2 regions of the Streptomyces sp. NPDC053750 genome follow, and region 1 is predicted to be linked to the other one. Evidence: riboswitches for the same ligand, from Rfam matches in the RefSeq annotation. Region 1 holds a riboswitch; the other holds the start of a gene.
The links. A riboswitch is a leader RNA that binds a small molecule or an ion and turns the genes downstream of it on or off. The one in region 1 is predicted to bind cobalamin.
Positions count from the first base shown of each region.

Region 1 (9,657 bases):
CTCGACGAGGGTCGCGGGCGACCAGTGGGGGTTCCGGTCCTTGTCGATGACCTGGGCGCGGACGCCCTCGACCAGGTCCGGGGCGTGCAGACAGGCCAGGGAGACGCGGTACTCCTGGTCGAGGACGCGCTCCAGCGGTCCGAGCCGTCGGGCGCGGCGCACGGCGGCCAGGGTGACCTTGAGCGCGGTCGGGGACTTGAGGAGGAGGGTCTCGGCGGTCTTCTTGGCGGCCGGGCCGCCCTGCGCGAGGAGCCGCTGGACGATCTCCTCGACGGTGTCGGCGGAGAAGCAGGCGTCGATCCAGCTCCTGTGGCCGGCGAGTTCCCCCGGCGGCGGATCCTGAACGTGACGCCGGAGGGCCTCGCGCACCGGCAGTTCGGCGAGGTCGTCGGCGAAGGACCGGAGCGAGGCGGAGGGCATGTACTGGTCGGCGAGTCCGCACAGCAGAGCGTCGGCCGCTCCGATCTGTCCGCCCGTCAGCGCGAGATACGTGCCCAGCTCTCCCGGTGCGAGGGCGAGCAGATGGGTTCCGCCGACGTCGGGGACGAAGCCGATACCGGTTTCCGGCATGGCGATCCTCGACCGTTCGGTGACGATCCGGACGCTGCCGTGCGCGGACACGCCGACCCCGCCGCCCATGACGATGCCGTCCATGACGGCGACGTACGGCTTCGGGTAACGCGCGATGCGGGCATTGAGGCGGTACTCGTCGCGCCAGAAGGCGGCCGAGGCGCTGCCGTCCCCGTCGCGGGCGTCGTCGTGGATGGCGCGGATGTCACCGCCGGCGCACAGGCCGCGCTCCCCCTCTCCGGTGATGACGACGGTCTCGACGGCCGGATCCTGCTCCCACTCCGTGAGCTTCGCGTCGATCCGGAGCACCATGTCGTGGGTGAGGGAGTTCAGAGCCCGAGGGCGGTTGAGAGCGATGTGGGCGGCCCGGCCGCTCGTGCGGAACAGGACGTCGCTCACCGGAACGCCTCCGTCAGGCCGCGGGCCACGATGACGCGCATGATCTCGTTCGTTCCTTCCAGGATCTGGTGGACGCGCAGGTCACGGACAATCTTCTCGATGCCGTACTCGCTGAGGTAGCCGTATCCGCCGTGCAGTTGGAGTGCGCGGTCGGCGACGGAGTAGCCGGTGTCGGTGGCGAACCGCTTGGCCATCGCGCACAGGTACGGCGCCTGCGGATCGCCCCGGTCGAGTGCCTGGGCTGCCTGCTGGACCAGGGCGCGTGCGGCGGTGAGCTCGGTCGCCATGTCGGCCAGGCGGAAACGCAGGGCCTGGGCGTCCAGGAGCCGCTGCCCGAACGCCTCGCGGTCGGCGAGGTGGGCCAGGCTGCGGTCGAGCGCGCTGCGGGCGCCGCCCAGGGAGCAGGCGGCGATGCCGAGACGGCCGCCGTTGAGGCCGCTCATGGCGATGCGGAAGCCCTCGCCCTCGCGGCCGAGGAGCCGGTCGGCGGGCAGGCGGACGCCGTCCAGGACGACCTGGCGGGTGGGCTGTGCGTTCCAGCCCATCTTCCGTTCGTTCGGTCCGAAGGAGAGGCCGGCGTCGTCCTTGTCGACGACGAACGCGGACACGCCGTCGGCGCCTTCGGTGCCGGTGCGGGCCATGACGACGTACAGCTGGGAGGTCCCGGCCCCGGAGATGAACTGCTTCACGCCGGTGAGTACCCAGCCGTCGCCGTCCCGTACGGCCCTGCTGGTGAGGGCCGCCGCGTCGGAGCCGGCGCCCGGCTCGGTCAGGCAGTAGCTGGCGAGATCCTCCATGGCGCACAGGCGCGGCAGCCACCGTTCGCGCTGGGCGTCGTCGCCGTAGCGGTCGATCATCCAGGCGACCATGTTATGGATGGAGAGGTAGCCCGCGAGGGACGGGCAGCCGGAGGCGAGGGTCTCGAAGACGAGGACGCCGTCGGAGCGGGTGAGGCCGCTGCCGCCGGACTCCTCGCGGACGTAGACGCCGCCGAGGCCGAGCCCGGCCGCCTTACGCAGTACGTCCACCGGGAAGTGCTTGTCACGGTCCCAGTCCAGGGCGTGCGGGGCGAGGTGGTCCTGGGCGAAGTCCAGGGTGGTCTCGACGAGGGCCTGCTGGTCCTCGGTGAGCAGGGTGCTGTTCATGGCCGCTCAGCCCATCGTGGGGATCGTGAAGCTCGCGCCCTCCCGCAGGCCGGCGGGCCAGCGGGAGGTGACCGTCTTCGTCCGCGTGTAAAAGCGGATCGCGTCCGGGCCGTGCTGGTTGAGGTCGCCGAAGCCGGAGCGCTTCCAGCCGCCGAAGGTGTGGTAGGCGACCGGCACCGGGATGGGCACGTTGACGCCGACCATGCCGGTGTTCACGCGCCGGGTGAAGTCGCGTGCGGTGTCGCCGTCCCGGGTGAAGATCGCCACGCCGTTGCCGAAGGTGTGCTCGCTGGGCAGGCGCAGCGCCTCCTCGTAGTCGGCGGCACGTACGACACACAGCACGGGGCCGAAGATCTCCTCCTGGTAGACGCGCATGGCGGGCGTCACCCGGTCGAAGAGGGAGGCGCCGGCGAAGAAGCCGTTCTCGTGCCCTTCCAGGACGAAGTCCCGCCCGTCCACGACGAGGTCCGCGCCCTCCTCGACCCCGAGGTCGACGTAGGAGCGGACCCGGTCCACGGCGTCCCGGCCGACCAGGGGGCCGAAGTCGGCCTCGGGGTCGTCGCTGCGGCCGATCCGCAGCGCGGCGATGCGCTCCTTGAGCCGGGCCACGAGGGCGTCGGCGGTCTCCTCCCCCACCGGGACGGCGACGGAGATCGCCATGCACCGCTCCCCCGCCGAGCCGTACCCGGCGCCGATCAGCGCATCCACGGCCTGGTCGAGATCGGCGTCCGGCATCACGATCATGTGGTTCTTGGCGCCGCCGAAGCACTGGGCGCGCTTGCCGCGGGCGGCGGCGGTGGCGTAGACGTGCGCGGCGACCGGGGTGGAGCCGACGAAGCCGAGGGCGGCCACGCGGGGATCGTCGAGGAGGGTGTCGACGGTCTCCCGGGCGCCGTTGACGACGTTGAGGACGCCGGGCGGCAGTCCCGCCTCCAGGAACAGCTCGGCGAGCCGCAGCGGAACGGACGGGTCCCGTTCGGACGGCTTGAGGATGAAGGCGTTGCCGCAGGCCAGCGCGGGGGCCGCCTTCCACAGGGGGATCATCGCCGGGAAGTTGAAGGGGGTGACCCCGGCGACCACGCCGAGCGGGGCGCGCAGGGAGTGGACATCGATGCCGGTGCCCGCGTTGTCGGTGAACTCGCCCTTGAGGAGGTGCGGGATGCCCGCCGCGAACTCGACGACCTCCACCCCGCGTTGGATGTCGCCGTGCGCGTCGGCGATCGTCTTGCCGTGCTCGGCGGACAGCAGCCGGGCCAGCGCGTCCTTCTCCCGCTCGACGAGCTGGAGGAAGCACATCATGACCCGGGCGCGGCGCTGCGGGTTCCATTCGCCCCACTCGCGTTGCGCGTGGACCGCGTCGGCGATGACCGCCTCGGTCTCGGCGCGGTTCGCGAGGGGCACCAGGGCCTGCACCTCGCCGGTGTTGGGGTCGTACACCTCGCCGAAGGACCCCGAGGTGCCCGGGGTGCGCTTGCCGCCGACGAAGTGGGTCAACTCGCGCACGGAGGCGCGTTCGTGCTCGCGGACCATGACTGCCTGCTCTCGTCAGGAGGGATCCGGGGATGGCGCACGCCGGTCCGCGCACGCGCACGCAAGTGGCGTACGGATGCCGGGGCGCGAGATCGCGTATGGCCGGAGTCCCGTCAGACGGCGGGCTCACCAGGGTCGTGGGTACACACCGGTGCCATGCGTGTCAGCTCCATCCTCGTGGAAAACACGGAACATCCCGCGGCCGGTATCCTGACTCCCAGATCAGCGCACGCCGTCCGCCTTCCCGACATCCTGCTCGTCAGTGGCGTCCTGCTCGACGGCGTGCTCCCCGGTCACAGTGGCGGGACCGTGCCGGAATCACACCGGCTTCCCTGCACCGCGGGCCTTGTGCTCGCGACTATATAGTTGGACGTCCTAGTAAATCCAGTACCGGGAGCGTGTGCCACGGACACCGCTGGTCAGCGGGGTTCGGAATCAGCCGTCCGGGGTTCGGCGAAGCGCACGGGAGCGCGGAAGCGGGCCTTGCGCGCGGCTCGCCGGAAGGTGGTCAGCACCGCCGGCCCCGCCAGCAGGATGCACACGAGATTGGTGACCGCCCGGCCGGTGTCCCAGCCGAGGGACGTGGCGATGTCGAAGGCGATGTAGCGCTGCCACTGCTCGGTGAAGGGCAGGCCGGGCAGGTAGGCGATGGAGCTGTTCGGGTCCAGGGAGAACGGCCAGAAGGAGAGGTTGAGGAGGAAGCCGAAGAGATAGCCGGACAGCGACCCGTAGACGGCCAGCATCAGCACCTCGCGGCGGCCCGAGGCCCGGGGAAGGAAACCGGCGAGCATCCCGACGAAGGCGCAGCCGAACATCTGGTACGGCATCCAGGGCCCGACCCCGCCGGTGATGAGGGCCGAGGCGAACAGGGAGGTGCAGCCCAGGGTGAAGCCGAAGCCGGGGCCGTAGACCCGGCCGGCCAGGACCAGGACGAAGAAGACGGTCTCGATGCCCGCGGTTCCGGCGCCCAGCGGACGCAGGGCCGCGTTCACGGCGGACAGGACCCCCAGCATGGCGAGGGCCTTGGAGTCGATACCGCCCTCGGCGATCTCCGAGAGGATCACGCACAGGACGAGGACCAGGAGCACGCCGAAGATGAGCGGGGGCACGTAGTTCGAGCCGAACTTCCCGGGGGCGACCAGGAACGGCCAGAAGAAGGCGACGACACCGAGGAACGCCGCCAAGGTCATGACGACGCCGACGCGTGGGGTCAGTCGGATGGCGGCGGTGGTCGTCATGGTCGGGCCGCCTTCACCTGGTCGACGGTCAGATAGGGCAGCGGGGCGAGGATCTTCGCCGTCTGGGGCGCGAACACGGGCGAGGAGACGATGACGTCGGTGGTCGGGCCGTCGTCGACGACGTCCCCCTCGGCCATGACGACGACGCGGTCGGCGGCGCGGGCGGCGAACTCGACGTCGTGAGTGGAGATCACCACCGTCCTGCCCTCCGCCGCGAGGGCGTTCACGACACCGATCAATGCGGTCTTCGCCCGGTAGTCCAGGCCGCGGGTCGGCTCGTCCAGGAGGACGACCTCGGGCGCCGCGGACAGCTGGATGGCCAGGACGAGAGCCAGCTTCTGTCCCTCCGACAGGTCGCGGGGGTGGGTGGCGTCGTCGATGCCCGGGGCGAGCCGGTCCAGGACGGTGCGGGCCTTCGTCGTGGTGCCCGACTCGGTGTCCGCCTGGTCGAGTTCCTGCTTGACGCTCTCCAGGTAGAGCAGGTCGGAGGGGGTCTGCGGGACCAGTCCGACGAGTTGGCGGGACCGGGTGGCGGGAACGTCGCGCGGATCGGGGCCGTCGGCCAGCTTCACCGTCCCGGCGCGGCGCGGGCCCGACCCCTGCAGGGCCCACAGGAGGGAGGACTTGCCGGAGCCGTTGCGGCCCATGAGGGCGGTCACCTCGCCCGCGTACAGGTCGAGGTCGACCTCCCGTACGGCGGGGACGCCGCCGTAGGTGACGGTGATGCCGCGCGCCGTCAGGAGCCGGCGCCGCTCGCCGGCCGGGGCCGGGCGGACGGGGTCCGGGGTGCGGGCAGCCAGTTCGGCGCGCAGGGGGGCGGCCGCACGGCGGGCGTCGCGGATCGACAGGGGCAGGGGTGACCAGTCGGCCGCCCGGCCCAGTTCGACGATCGGTGGCGCGATGGCCGACGTGCGCAGGATCTCGGCGGCGGGACCGATGCGGGCGCGGCCGTCACCGGGGAGGTGGAGGACGCGGTCGGCGTACTGGACGACGCGCTCCAGACGGTGCTCGGCCATCAGGACGGTGACGCCGAGGTCGTGGACGAGACGGGTGACCGCGGCGAGGACCTCCTCGGCAGCCGTCGGGTCGAGGGCGGAGGTCGGTTCGTCCAGGACCAGGACTCGCGGGTGGGCGGTGAGGACCGAGCCGATGGCGACGCGCTGCTGCTGGCCGCCGGAGAGTTCGTGCAGCGCACGGTGGCGCAGGTCGGCCAGGCCGAGCAGGTCGAGGGTCTCCTCGACCCGTTTGCGCATGGTCCCGGGAGCTATCGCCAACTGTTCCATGGAGTAGGCGAGCTCCTCCTCCACGGTGTCGGTGACGAAGCCGTCGATCGGGTCCTGGCCCACCACTCCGACGACGTCGGCCAGTTCGCGGGGCGGGTGGTGGGCCGTGTCCCGGCCGTCGACCGTGACACGGCCGTAGAGGGTTCCGCCGGTGAAGTGCGGGACGAGCCCGTTGACCGCGCCCAGGAGCGTCGACTTGCCGACGCCCGTGTGTCCGACGACGAGGCAGAGTTCGCCCTCGTCCACCGTGAGGTCGACGTCCCGCAGGGCCGGCTCGGGTGTGTCGTCGTACTGGATGGTGACCTGGTCGAAGGTGATCACGGGGCGGCGGCTCTCCGGACGGGAGTGGGCGGGGGCGCGAGGAATCCGGCCGTGCCGGCGAGCAGGATCGCGGCGGTCGGTACGAGGGGCAGGTCGGGCCAGGTGAGAGGGTAGAAAGTGGGGTTGAGCTGGGCGGGGTCGTAGCCGAGGTTGGTGAAGAGCAGGACCGCCGACAGGACGCCGCTGCAGGCGACGGCCCACTCGGGCAGGCGCCAGGGGTCGGGGCGGTAGGTGGTGCGGGTCACGCGCCGCCCGCCCAGGCGCAGGCCCGCCACGCACAGCAGCGCGCCGCACCCCATGGCGGGCAGGCCCAGGAAGGCGGGCGCGGTGGCGTCCAGCAGGCCGTAGGCGCCGGCGCACAGGCCGCACATGCCGAGCAGCATCAAGGCGCCTGTCATCCGGCGGGAGCGAGGGGTGGCGCGTCCGGAACGGCCGTAGCCGCGCGAGTCCATGGCGGCGGCGAGGCGCAGCGAGCGTTCCAGGGCGTCCTCCAGCACCGGGATGACGATGCCGCGCAGGGCCCGCATGCCCTTGGTGTTGCCGGCGCGCAGCTTCCGGGCCCGCACGACGCGCTGCACGCTCTGCACCAGCTGCGGGGCCACGCTGATCGCGACGGTGACGGCGACGCCCAGCTCGTACAGCGCGCCCGGCAGGACGCGCAGGGCCCGCTTGGGGTTGGCGAGGGTGTTGGCGGCGCCGATGCAGCACAGCATGCACGCCAGGCGCAGTCCGTCGGTCGCCGCCGACAGCAGTGCTTCCAGCGAGACCGGCCCGCCGATCTGGATGCCCGCGTACCAGTCGGGGGTGGGGATGTGCGGAAGGGAGAAGAGGAAGTGGTCGTGGGGGGTGATGCCGGTGGCGAAGACGGCGCGGAAGACGACCCGGATCGCCACGACGGTCAGGGCCAGGTACAGGTAGTACTTGAAGCCGCGGGCCCATGGCGCCTCCGTGCGCCGGGCGGTGACGACGTAGGCGAGGACGGCAAGGACAAGGAAGAGCAGGAGTGGGTTGTTGGTGCGGCTGACGGCGGTGGCGAGGGCCAGCGCCCAGACCCACCACGCCATCGGGTGCAGGATGCGCGGCAGCCGCCTGCCACCCCGGTCCGGCGACGCGCCGGACGGGACGGCAGGGGCCTGAACAGTCGTACGGGCCACGCCGCTCACTCGGTGCGTCGGCGTCGGCGGGCCGCGTAGACGGCGGCGCCGCCGATCAGGACGACGAGTGAGGCACCCGTGACCACGGGCAGGATGGAGCCGGAGTCGTGCGGGGCGTCCGCGGCCGGAGCCGCGTCCACCACCTTGGTGCTCGGGCCCGGTGCAGCTACGGCCGAAGAGGTCGCTGTGGCGCTGGGCGTGGGAGAGGGCGTGGCGCTTGCGCTCTTGCTCGGCTCGGCCTTCTTCGTCTCGGACTTCTCGGAAGCCGGTTTCTTCGACGCGGTGGGTGCGGGGCGCTCGGGGCTGCGCCGCTGCGGTGCGGGGCCGGTGTCGACGTCCGGGGGAAGCTCGGGTGCCTTCTCGTCGGAGGGCGGCTTGCCCGTGTCGCCGATCGGCTCGGTGTTGTGGGCGCGCAGTTGGTCCGGGGTGACGGTGGGGCGACCCTTGGTTCCCCCGATGTCGGTGCCGCCGAAGACCCAGAGGTCCACGCTGCCCGGTTTGGGCTTGTAGAGCATGGCGCCGAGCTGGCTGTACTCCCAGGTGTTCTCGCCCCGGTCCGCGTGCCAGTACGACCAGTACGCGGACGCCGGAGGGGTGAGCACGCAGTCTTCCTCGGCCGGAGTCGGGAACTGCTTGCCGTTCTGGTACCCGCTGTAGCCGATGCGGCAGATGAACGCCGGCCCGTCGTGGCCGGTGCCCGTGGTGCGCCAGCCGCCCTGGTTGAGGAGTTCGTAGCCGGTGGTGGGCGTCGTTCCGCAGGAACGGAACAGCGGGCCGCCCCAGTCGCTGAAGTCGACGGCGAGGACGACGCCGGACGTGGTCGTGCACCGGCCCATGGGCTGGGGGTCGGCGGCGGCCGAGGGTGCGGTGACACCGAGCGCGGCGGCAGCCACGGCCAGGGCCGCCGTCGCCCGGGCCGCCGTCCCGGCGAGGCGCGAGCCGATCATCGCCCGCCCTCCGCCATGGCCTTGCGCCGGGCCACGACCGCGACGCGCCACCCGGCCAGCACCATCAGCGCGGCGATCGCGGCCAGGAGTCCGACCTGGACGCCGGTGGAGGCGAGCGCGCCCCCGCCACCGCCCCCGCCGCCGGAAGCGCCGTACCCGCCCGAGGTGTCGCCCGGCGTGACGATGTCCGGGACGCCGTCGCTCGGGTCCGGGGTGGGCTGCGGTGAGGTACCGGCCAGGCTGCGCTCCAGCTCGCCGAAGGAGATGCCGGTGGCGCCGCTCACCGCCTGGGCGGACGCGCGCAGGTCGGAGCCGCGCTGCCCGTCGGCCGAGGCGTTGAAGCCGCCGTCGGGATTCTGCTGGGCGGCGAGGAACTTGCGTGCTCCGGTGATCTCGTCGGCGTACCGGGAGGCGTCGAGGGACAGTCCCTGCACCGCGAGGGCGGTGGAGTTGACCGAGATGCCGACCGTGCCCGGGAAGCCACCGCCGGGCAGCTGCCGTGAGGCCAGCCAGGCCAGTGCCCGGTCGACGGCTCGCTCGGCCTCGGCGCCGCCGACCATGTCCAGGGCCATGGCGGCGATGGCGGTGGAGTCGACGTCGGAGTCACCGGTCGACGGGATCAGGCTGGGCCAGGCCCCGCTCTCGTGCTGGAGGCTCGCCAGGTAGGCGACCGGCTCCTCGGCTGCCTCGTCCTCGCCCGCGCGCAGCTGCGCCATGATTCCGAGGGACTGCTTGAACACGGACTCGGCGTAGTTGTAGTTGCCCTTGGCGGCACACCCTCTCTTGGGCAGGCTGCTCTTGGTGCAGACGCTCTTGTCGAGAGCGTCGATGAGGTCCAGACCGGCGAAGTCGCGGGCGTCGCGTCCGACGGCCTGGGCGAGGAGCGCGGTCTTGCCGATGGCGCCGCCCTGCGCGTAGGTGGTGCCGGCACCGGTGTAGTCGCGGATGCTCTTTCCCGCACCGTCCTCGCCGCCGCCGTCGATGAAGTCGACGATGCCGCGGAGCTTGTTGTTGTCGAGGCCGGTGGCGGCGAGCGCGTAGGCGGTGTCGATGGTGAGGCCGAAGTCGGC
Region 1 is NZ_JBITXB010000002.1:146,953-156,609, reverse strand. Features, by position in the region: gene ACIGO6_RS06100 (enoyl-CoA hydratase/isomerase family protein) at 1-969, opposite strand, end outside; gene ACIGO6_RS06095 (acyl-CoA dehydrogenase family protein) at 966-2,114, opposite strand; gene ACIGO6_RS06090 (CoA-acylating methylmalonate-semialdehyde dehydrogenase) at 2,121-3,644, opposite strand; cobalamin riboswitch at 3,827-4,008, opposite strand; gene ACIGO6_RS06085 (ECF transporter S component) at 4,064-4,882, opposite strand; gene ACIGO6_RS06080 (ABC transporter ATP-binding protein) at 4,879-6,486, opposite strand; gene ACIGO6_RS06075 (energy-coupling factor transporter transmembrane component T) at 6,483-7,649, opposite strand; gene ACIGO6_RS06070 (hypothetical protein) at 7,646-8,587, opposite strand; gene ACIGO6_RS06065 (prenyltransferase/squalene oxidase repeat-containing protein) at 8,584-9,657, opposite strand, start outside.

Region 2 (9,657 bases), on a different contig from region 1:
GGACTCCTCGTCCTCATGGTCCTCCCCTCGGTGATCGGCATCGTGCGCGACAGGCGCATCGACCGTCAGCTCAGGGAGGCCCAGGAGGACGTCCGGGAGGGAGAGGAGACTCAGAAGTCCTCGTCCAGGTCGACGGTGCCCTCCACCGCCACCTGGTACGCCGAGGGACGCCGCTCGAAGAAGTTGGTCAACTCCTGAACGCCCTGCAGCTCCATGAAGGAGAAGGGGTTCTCGGAGCCGTACACCGGGGCGAAACCGAGGCGCGTCAGGCGCTGGTCGGCGACGCACTCGAGGTACTGCCGCATCGAGTCGGTGTTCATGCCCGGGAGGCCGTCACCGCACAGGTCGCGCGCGAACTGCAGCTCGGCCTCGACGGCCTCCCGCAGCATGTCGGTGACCTGCTGCCGCAGCGCGTCGTCGAAGAGGTCCGGCTCCTCCTTGCGGACGGTGTCGACCACGTCGAAGGCGAAGGACATGTGCATGGTCTCGTCCCGGAACACCCAGTTGGTGCCGGTGGCCAGGCCGTGCAGCAGGCCCCGGCTGCGGAACCAGTAGACGTAGGCGAAGGCGCCGTAGAAGAAGAGGCCCTCGATGCACGCGGCGAAGCAGATGAGGTTGAGCAGGAAGCGGCGGCGGTCGGCCTGGGTCTCCAGGCGGTCGATCGACTCGACCGAGTCCATCCACTTGAAGCAGAACTCGGCCTTCTCGCGGATGGAGGGGATGTTCTCCACGGCGGCGAAGGCCGCGGCGCGGTCCTCCGGGTCGGGCAGGTAGGTGTCCAGCAGCGTCAGATAGAACTGGACGTGGACGGCCTCCTCGAACAGCTGCCGCGACAGGTACAGCCGTGCCTCGGGGGAGTTGATGTGCTTGTAGAGGGTGAGCACCAGGTTGTTCGCCACGATCGAGTCACCGGTGGCGAAGAAGGCCACCAGCCGGCCGATCAGGTGCTGCTCCTCGGGGCTGAGCTTCGCGAGGTCGGCGACGTCCGAGTGGAGGTCGACCTCCTCGACGTGCCAGGTGTTCTTGATGGCGTCCCGGTAGCGCTCGTAGAAGTCCGGGTAGCGCATGGGGCGCAGGGTCAGTTCGAAGCCCGGGTCGAGCAGGTTCTTGGTGGTGTCGTTCATTACTGGCAGGCCTCGCAGGACTCGGGGTTTTCCAGGGAGCAGGCGACCGCTTCGGGGTCGGGGGTCTGCTGCACGGGGGCGGTGGCCCGGGCGGCGGCGCGGGCGATGCGGGTCGCCGGGCGGGAGCGCAGGTAGTACGTGGTCTTCAGGCCCTGCTTCCAGGCGTACGCGTACATCGAGGAGAGCTTCCCGATGGTCGGCGTCTCCAGGAACAGGTTCAGCGACTGGGCCTGGTCGAGGTACGGGGTGCGGGCGGCGGCCATGTCGATCAGGCCGCGCTGGGGGATCTCCCAGGCGGTGCGGTACAGCGCGCGCACGTCCTCGGGAATCCAGGTGAAGCCCTGCACCGAGCCGTTCGCCTCGCGCAGCGCCTCACGGGTGCGCGCGTCCCACACGCCGAGCCGCTTGAGGTCGTCCACCAGGTACGAGTTGACCTGGAGGAACTCGCCGGACAGGGTCTCGCGCTTGAACAGGTTGGACACCTGCGGCTCGATGCACTCGTAGACGCCGGCGATGGAGGCGATGGTGGCGGTCGGCGCGATGGCGAGGAGCAGGGAGTTGCGCAGCCCGGTCGTGGCCATGCGCTCGCGCAGCGCCGCCCAGCGCTCCGGCCAGGCCTGCTCGACGCCGTAGTGGTCCGGGTGCAGCACGCCCCGGGCGGTGCGGGTCTTGTCCCAGGCCGGCAACGGGCCGTTGCGCTCGGCGAGGTCGGCGGAGGTCTCGTACGCGGCGAGCATGATCCGCTCGGCGATACGGGTGGAGAGGGTGCGCGCCTCGGGGGAGTCGAAGGGCAGCCGCAGCTGGAAGAAGACGTCCTGGAGGCCCATCGCGCCGAGGCCGACCGGGCGCCAGCGGGCGTTGGAGCGGCCCGCCTGCTCGGTCGGGTAGAAGTTGATGTCGACGACCCGGTCGAGGAAGGTGACGGCGGTGCGGACGGTGGCGTCCAGCCGCTCCCAGTCGATGTCGCCCTCGGCCACGTCGACGAACGCGCCCAGGTTCACCGAGCCCAGGTTGCAGACGGCCGTCTCGCCGTCGTCGGTGACCTCCAGGATCTCCGTGCAGAGGTTGGAGGAGTGGATGACGTGACCGGGCTCGGCGGTCTGGTTGGCGGTGCGGTTGGCGGTGTCCTTGAAGGTCATCCAGCCGTTGCCGGTCTGGGCGAGGGTGCGCATCATGCGGCCGTACAGCTCCCTGGCGGGAAGCGTCCTACGGGCCAGGCCCGCGGCCTCGGCCTTGCGGTAGGCGGCGTCGAACTCCTCGCCGTACAGGTCGACCAGCTCGGGCACGTCCGAGGGCGAGAACAGCGACCACTGCCCGTCGGCGTCCACCCGGCGCATGAACTCGTCCGGCACCCAGTGCGCGAGGTTCAGGTTGTGCGTGCGGCGGGCGTCCTCGCCGGTGTTGTCGCGGAGCTCCAGGAACTCCTCGATGTCCGCGTGCCAGGTCTCCAGGTAGACCGCCGCCGCGCCCTTGCGCCGGCCGCCCTGGTTCACCGCGGCGACCGAGGCGTCCAGCGTCTTGAGGAACGGGACGATGCCGTTGGAGTGCCCGTTGGTGCCGCGGATCAGCGAACCGCGGGCGCGGACGCGGGAGTAGGCGATGCCGATGCCGCCCGCGTGCTTGGAGAGGTTGGCGACCTGGTGGTAGCGGTCGTAGAGGGAGTCCAGCTCGTCCTTGGGGGAGTCCAGGAGGTAGCAGGACGACATCTGGGCGTGCCGGGTGCCGGAGTTGAAGAGGGTGGGGGAGGAGGGCAGGTAGTCGAGGCGGCTCATCAGGCCGTAGAGCGCGGCGACTTCCTCCGCCGAGCGGGCGGTGTCGTCCTCGGCGAGCCCGGCGGCCACCCGCAGCATGAAGTGCTGGGGCGTCTCGACGACCTTGCGGGTGATCGGGTGCCGCAGCAGGTACCGGCTGTGCACCGTGCGCAGGCCGAAGTAGCCGAAGCGGTCGTCGGCGGACGGGTCGATCAGCGCGTCCAGACGGTCCGCGTGCAGCCGTACGAACGCGGCGGTGCGGTCGGCGATCAGACCCTCGCGGTGGCCGGTGGCGACGGACTCGGTGAAGGTCGTGACGCCCTGGGAGGCGGCCTCGGCGCGGATGCCGGTGGTCAGCAGCCGGGCGGCCAGCCGGGAGTACGCGGGGTCCTCCGCGATCAGGCCGGCCGCGGCCTCCGTGGCCAGCTCCCGCAGCTCCGTCTCGTCGGCGTGCGCGGACCGGCCGCGCAGTGCGGCGGCGGCGACCCGGCCGGGGTCGGCGCCGGGGAGGTCGGCGGTCAGCCCGGTCAGCGTCCGCAGCAGGGCGGCACCGGGACCGTCGGGTTCCTCGGTCGCCGTCGCCGGGGTCGCTGAAGCCGGATCGGCTGGCGCGATGGTCACGTGGGGCACTCCCTCGCTCGGCACGGGGCCTGGCGGAGGGCAGGGGGCAGCTCACGAGCGCACGCGGCGTCGCGTCCACCGGCCCACTCCACGAGGCCCGGACGTCATGGCACCCGGGCCGGGACGGCCGGGCGCACTGTCGGCAGGTCCTCGGACTGACCATGCGTGGACGCACGTGCGAAAGACGTGCGGAAACACGCAAGTACACCGTTGCGGGACAGTTCCGGATTCGCACCGGATTCCCCTGCGGCGACAGCGAGCAAGAGCATACATCTTGTGTCGGGTTCCGTGAGCACCCCCAGATGTTGTGTCGCGCCGGTCTCAGAGTGTCAGCTCATAGGTGAGCAGAGTGATGTCGTCGAGCTCCGGCAGCGGGTTCCAGTCGCGCCCCGGGGTGCGGGTGAAGCCCAGCCGTTCGTAGAGGCGGTGGGCGGTGCGCATCGTCCGCTGGGTCGACAGCACCACGCGCACGCAGCCCTCGACGGCCCGGGCGCGGTCGACGCAGGCCCGCACGAGCGCCTCGCCGACCCCGCGGCCGCGTGCCTCACGGGTGACGGCGAGCATGCGTATCTCCGCCTCGCCGGACCCGGCGATGTCGGCCATGGGGCCGCCGCGGGGCACGAAGGTCACGCCGCCGAGCACCCGGCCGTCCGCAGCGGCGACCAGCACCTCGGCCGCCGCCGCCCGCTTGGCCACGTTCCGCAGCTCGCCGAGGTACGCGTCGCTCTCCCCGAAGTCGAGGAGCCCGTCGCGGAGATAGGCCCCCGCGGTGATCTCGCCGAGGGCGTCGTACTCGCCAGGTGCCGCCTGCCGGATCTCGAAGTCCATGGGGCCGAGTGTGCCCGACGGGTACGACAACAGGCCGCCGGATTTCTCCGACGGCCCGTCTCGAACCGGCGATCAGTGCGAGGAGCCCGCCGTGGCCGGCGGGAGCTCCACCTCCACGCCCGGGTCGCCCGCGTCCGCCGTGTAGTCGCCCGGCTTGGTCTCGTCGACGCCCTCGGGTGCCTTGACGGCCTTCAGGACGAAGGTGAGGACCACGGTGACCAGTACGTTCAGTACGAAGGCGGTGAGGCCGATGTAGCCGATCTCGCCGATGCCCGGGATCTCCTTCGAGGAGCCGCCGAAGTGCTTCTGCGTCGGCGAGGCCACCCCGTACGCGGCGACCGTGCCGTAGATCATGCCGACCGCCCAGCCGCCGAGCAGTGCCCAGCGGTGGAACCAGCGGGTGAACAGGCCGCCGACCAGGGCCGGGAAGGTCTGCAGGATCCAGATGCCGCCGAGCAGCTGGAAGTTGATCGCGACCGTCTTGTCCATGCCGAGGACGAAGACCAGCGCGCCCACCTTCACCAGCAGGGACACCAGCTTGGAGACCTTGGTCTCCTGGGCCGGGGTGGCGTCCGGCTTGATGAAGTCCTTGTAGATGTTGCGGGTGAAGAGGTTCGCGGCCGCGATCGACATGATCGCCGCCGGGACCAGGGCGCCGATGCCGATCGCCGCGAAGGCCACGCCCGCGAACCAGTCCGGGAACATGTTCTCGAACAGCTGCGGGATCGCCAGCTGGCCGTTGTCCACCTTGACCCCGGCCGCGATCGCCATGAAGCCCAGCAGCGCGAGCAGGCCCAGCATCAGCGAGTACAGCGGCAGGATCGTGGTGTTGCGGCGGATCACCTCGCGGCTGCGCGAGGACAGCGTCGCGGTGATCGAGTGCGGGTACATGAAGAGCGCGAGCGCCGAGCCGAGCGCCAGGGTGGCGTACGTCCACTGCCCCGTCGCGTCCGGGACCAGGCCGCCCTTGCCCGCTTCGGTGAACTTGTCACCGGCCGAGGCGAAGATGTCGTCGAACCCGCCCAGCTTGATCGGGATGTAGATGATCGCCACCGCGATCACGATGTAGATCAGCGTGTCCTTCACGAACGCGATCAGCGCGGGCGCGCGCAGACCCGACGAGTAGGTGTACGCCGCCAGCACGCCGAAGGCGATCAGCAGGGGCAGGTCCTTGATGAACCAGTTGGTGTCCTCGCCGCCGCCGACGCCCATCACGTCCAGCACGGCCTGGATGCCGACCAGCTGGAGCGCGATGTACGGCATCGTGGCCAGGATGCCGGTCACGGCCACCGCGAGGGACAGCCCCTTCGAGCCGAACCGGCCGCGCACGAAGTCCGAGGTCGTCACGTACCCGTGCTTGTGGGAGACCGACCACAGGCGGGGCAGGAAGGTGAAGATCAGCGGGTAGACCAGGATCGTGTACGGCACCGCGAAGAAGCCGGACGCGCCCGCCGCGTAGATCGCCGCCGGGACGGCCACGAAGGTGTACGCCGTGTACAGGTCGCCGCCCAGCAGGAACCAGGTGATCCAGGTGCCGAACGAGCGGCCGCCCAGGCCCCACTCGTCCAGGCTGTGCTCGTTCTCCGCCCGGCGCCAGCGCGCGGCCAGGAAGCCCATCGCGGTGACGAGGACGAAGAAGAAGATGAAGACGGCGAGGGCGACGCCGTTCACTCCGTCGTTCACTTGGCCCCACCTTCCCGGCGGGCGCGCTGGTCACGCTGCCAGAGCTTGTACGCGATCATCGTGAGGACGGTGGAGATCACGACCCAGGCCATCTGGTACCAGTAGAAGAACGGGACCCCTATGAAGGCCGGGTCGGTCTCGGCGTACGAGCCGACCCACAGCATGGCGACGAACGGTGCGACGAGGCAGAGGCCGATGACGACGCGCACCGGCGTCACCACCGGCCCCCTGCTCACTTCTGGGTCTTCTGACATGCGGTGGCTCCGTCCCCTCGCTGATCACCTCGTGCAGTGCGCACGAAATGTAGGTGACGGCTTCAGGACAGCGGAAGCCCTCGTTCGTATATCGGTCCCCAACCGCAATCTGGGGCCCGTGTGAGCGGGTTCTGGTCCAGACCAGACCTAGTCCTGGGGCCGCTTGAGGCGGGCCACGAACTTGTAGCGGTCGCCCCGGTACACCGACCGCACCCACTCCACCGGCCGGCCCGTGCGGTCCAGCGAGTGGCGGGAGAGCATCAGCATGGGCAGGCCCACGTCGGTGCCGAGCAGGCCGGCCTCGCGCGGGGTGGCCAGGGAGGTCTCGATGGTCTCCTCGGCCTCGGCGAGATGGACGTCGTACACCTCGGCGAGGGCCGTGTAGAGGGACGTGTACTTCACCAGGGACCTGCGCAGCGCCGGGAAGCGCTTGGCGCTGAGGTGGGTGGTCTCGATGGCCATCGGCTCGCCGTTGGCCATGCGCAGCCGCTCGATGCGCAGCACCCGCCCGCCGGCCGTGATGTCCAGCAGCTCGGCGAGCCGGTCGTCGGCGGTGATGTAGCCGATGTCCAGCAGCTGTGAGGTGGGCTCCAGGCCCTGCGCCCGCATGTCCTCGGTGTACGAGGTGAGTTGCAGTGCCTGCGACACCTTGGGCTTGGCGACGAAGGTGCCCTTGCCCTGGATGCGCTCGAGGCGGCCCTCGACGACCAGTTCCTGCAGGGCCTGGCGCACGGTCGTGCGCGAGGTGTCGAACTCGGCGGCCAGCGTGCGCTCGGGCGGGACCGGTGTGCCCGGCGTCTGTGTCCGGGTCATGTCGAGCAGATGCTTCTTCAGACGGTAGTACTTGGGCACGCGCGCGGTACGGACGGTCGCCCCACCCTCGTTCTCCGCACTGCTGACGTCGGTGCTCATGCTCTGCCTTCCCGGCTCCGGGTGCCGAAGCGACCGCTATCCCTGTCGGCCACGGCTCACATCGTGGCACGGCTGCGCGCGGGGACGGTCCCACACGCTCCGTAATCCCTTCTGTATACCTCCGGGACCCGGGCTGGTCTAGTCCACAGCGCCGCCCGGCATCGCTGGTACGCGTGTTCGGGACCGTGTCGACGTGTCATTCGGTGGGTGGTGGTACACCCGGTCCCGGTCCGTCCGATCTGCCGCTTGCGGAATGAAAGGTCCCTGCATATCTCGGTCGCATCACGGACGCGGCGACCGTGCTTGAACACCCTTGACAGCCCTATTGGTCTGGGCCAAGCTCCCCGTACTGGTCTACACCATTGGTCCAGGTCCCGGCCCCATGGGCGGTCCGCGTCGACGAGCAACCGCGGGGAGGCAGGGGGGTTTGTGGCATCCCTGAGGAGGGTGGCGTGAAGCGCAAGCTGATAGCCGCGATCGGTATCGCGGGCATGATGGTCTCGATCGCGGCGTGCGGGGGCGACAGCGACGACGACGGCAAGAAGGCCGGGGCGGACGGCTACGCCGGCGAGACACTCACCGTGTGGGTGATGGACGGTTCCTCGCCCGACGACTGGCAGGCGGACCTCGCCAAGGAGTTCGAGGCGAAGACCAAGGCCAAGGTCAAGTTCGAGATCCAGAAGTGGAACGGTATCCAGCAGAAGCTGACCACCGCTCTCTCCGAGGAGAACCCGCCCGACGTCTTCGAGATCGGCAACACCCAGACCCCGGCCTACGCCAAGACCGGCGGCCTGGCGGACCTGAGCGACCTCAAGAGCGGGATCGGCGCCGACTGGTCCGAGTCCCTCAACAAGTCCGCCGTCTTCGACGGCAAGCAGTACGCGGCCCCGTGGTTCGTGGTCAACCGCGTGGTCATCTACAACAAGAAGATCTGGGCGGACGCGGGCATCACGGACACGCCCAAGACCCGCGACGAGTTCTACAACGACCTCAAGACGATCGGCGAGAAGACCGACGCCGAGCCGATCTACCTGCCCGGCCAGAACTGGTACCACTTCGTGGGCCTGGCCATCGGTGAGGGCGCCGAGCTGGTCAAGAAGGACGGCGACAAGTACGTCTCCAACCTGGACGACCCGAAGATCGCCGCCGCCACCGAGACCTACAAGAAGTTCCAGGCCCTCTCCAAGGCGCCCAAGGACAAGGACGAGGCCACCCCGCAGCAGGGTGAGATCTTCGCCAAGGGCAAGACCGGCGCCATCATCGGCATGGGCTGGGAGGGCGCCACGGCGATCACCACCAACCCGGCCATCGAGAAGGACCTCGGCTACTTCACCATCCCGGGTGCCACGGCCGACAAGCCCGAGGGCGTCTTCCTCGGCGGCTCCAACCTGGCCGTCGCCGCGGGCAGCAAGAAGCAGGAGCTCGCCAAGGAGTTCCTGAAGCTCGCGCTCTCCGACAAGTACGAGGGCGCGCTGGCCAAGGCCAACGGCGTCATCCCCAACAAGGAGTCGCTGAAGAGCAACCTCCAGGGCAACGCCGCCGCCGAGGCGGCCGCGCCGGCCTCCGCGGGCGGTGACACCACGCCACTGATCGCGGAGTGGGCCGCGGTCGAGAACGACCCCAACCCGATCAAGACCTATCTGACGGCCGTGCTGAAGGGGAAGTCCCCGGCCGAGGCCGCCAAGCAGGTCGAGGGCGAGTTCAACAAGCGCCTGGCGCAGCAGCAGTAACACCGGGGGAGCCGGGGCGGGGCGCCGAACGACGGCCCCGCCCCGGCGACCGTACGCGGGTCGACGTACGAGGGTCCGGTCGGGCCCAGGTCGAGAAGAGAGATCGCGAGCATGACCGTGCAGACCGAACGGCCGCCCTCCGGGCCGGGGGACGTCCGCAAGACGGACGACGGGGGAACCGGCAGGCCGACACCGCGAGCCGCGTCACGCGCCGGCGCGTTCGCCCCGTACCTGTTGCTGCTGCCCGCCTGCGCGGCCACCGTGCTGCTGCTCGGCTGGCCGCTGCTGAAGGACCTCCTGCTGTCCTTCCAGAACCTCAACATGGCGCAGCTGATCCAGCACGTCACCGAGTGGAACGGCATCGACAACTACAAGGAGGTCCTCACCGGCGAGGACTTCTGGCGGGTCACCCTCCGCTCGATCCTCTTCACCGCCGTCAACGTCGTCCTCACCATGGTCGTGGGCGCACTGATCGGCCTGCTGCTCGCCCGCCTCGGCCGGAAGATGCGGTTCGTGCTGCTGATCGGCCTGGTGCTGGCCTGGGCCATGCCGGTGGTCGCCGCGACCACCGTCTACCAGTGGCTCTTCGCCCAGCGCTTCGGCGTCGTCAACTGGGTCCTGGACAAGCTCGGCTGGCACTCCATGGCCGACTTCAGCTGGACCGGCAGCCAGTTCTCGACCTTCTTCGTCGTCACCGTGCTGATCGTCTGGATGTCCGTCCCGTTCGTCGCGATCAACCTCTACGCGGCGACCA
Region 2 is NZ_JBITXB010000006.1:169,679-179,335, reverse strand. Features, by position in the region: gene ACIGO6_RS19110 (hypothetical protein) at 1-198, shown strand, start outside; gene ACIGO6_RS19105 (ribonucleotide-diphosphate reductase subunit beta) at 111-1,124, opposite strand; gene ACIGO6_RS19100 (ribonucleoside-diphosphate reductase subunit alpha) at 1,124-3,496, opposite strand; cobalamin riboswitch at 3,620-3,775, opposite strand; gene ACIGO6_RS19095 (GNAT family N-acetyltransferase) at 3,818-4,324, opposite strand; gene mctP (monocarboxylate uptake permease MctP) at 4,397-6,007, opposite strand; gene ACIGO6_RS19085 (DUF3311 domain-containing protein) at 6,004-6,261, opposite strand; gene ACIGO6_RS19080 (GntR family transcriptional regulator) at 6,409-7,173, opposite strand; gene ACIGO6_RS19075 (extracellular solute-binding protein) at 7,626-8,903, shown strand; gene ACIGO6_RS19070 (carbohydrate ABC transporter permease) at 9,015-9,657, shown strand, end outside.
Region 2: another riboswitch for cobalamin. It lies ahead of ACIGO6_RS19100 (ribonucleoside-diphosphate reductase subunit alpha); the one in region 1 lies ahead of ACIGO6_RS06090 (CoA-acylating methylmalonate-semialdehyde dehydrogenase).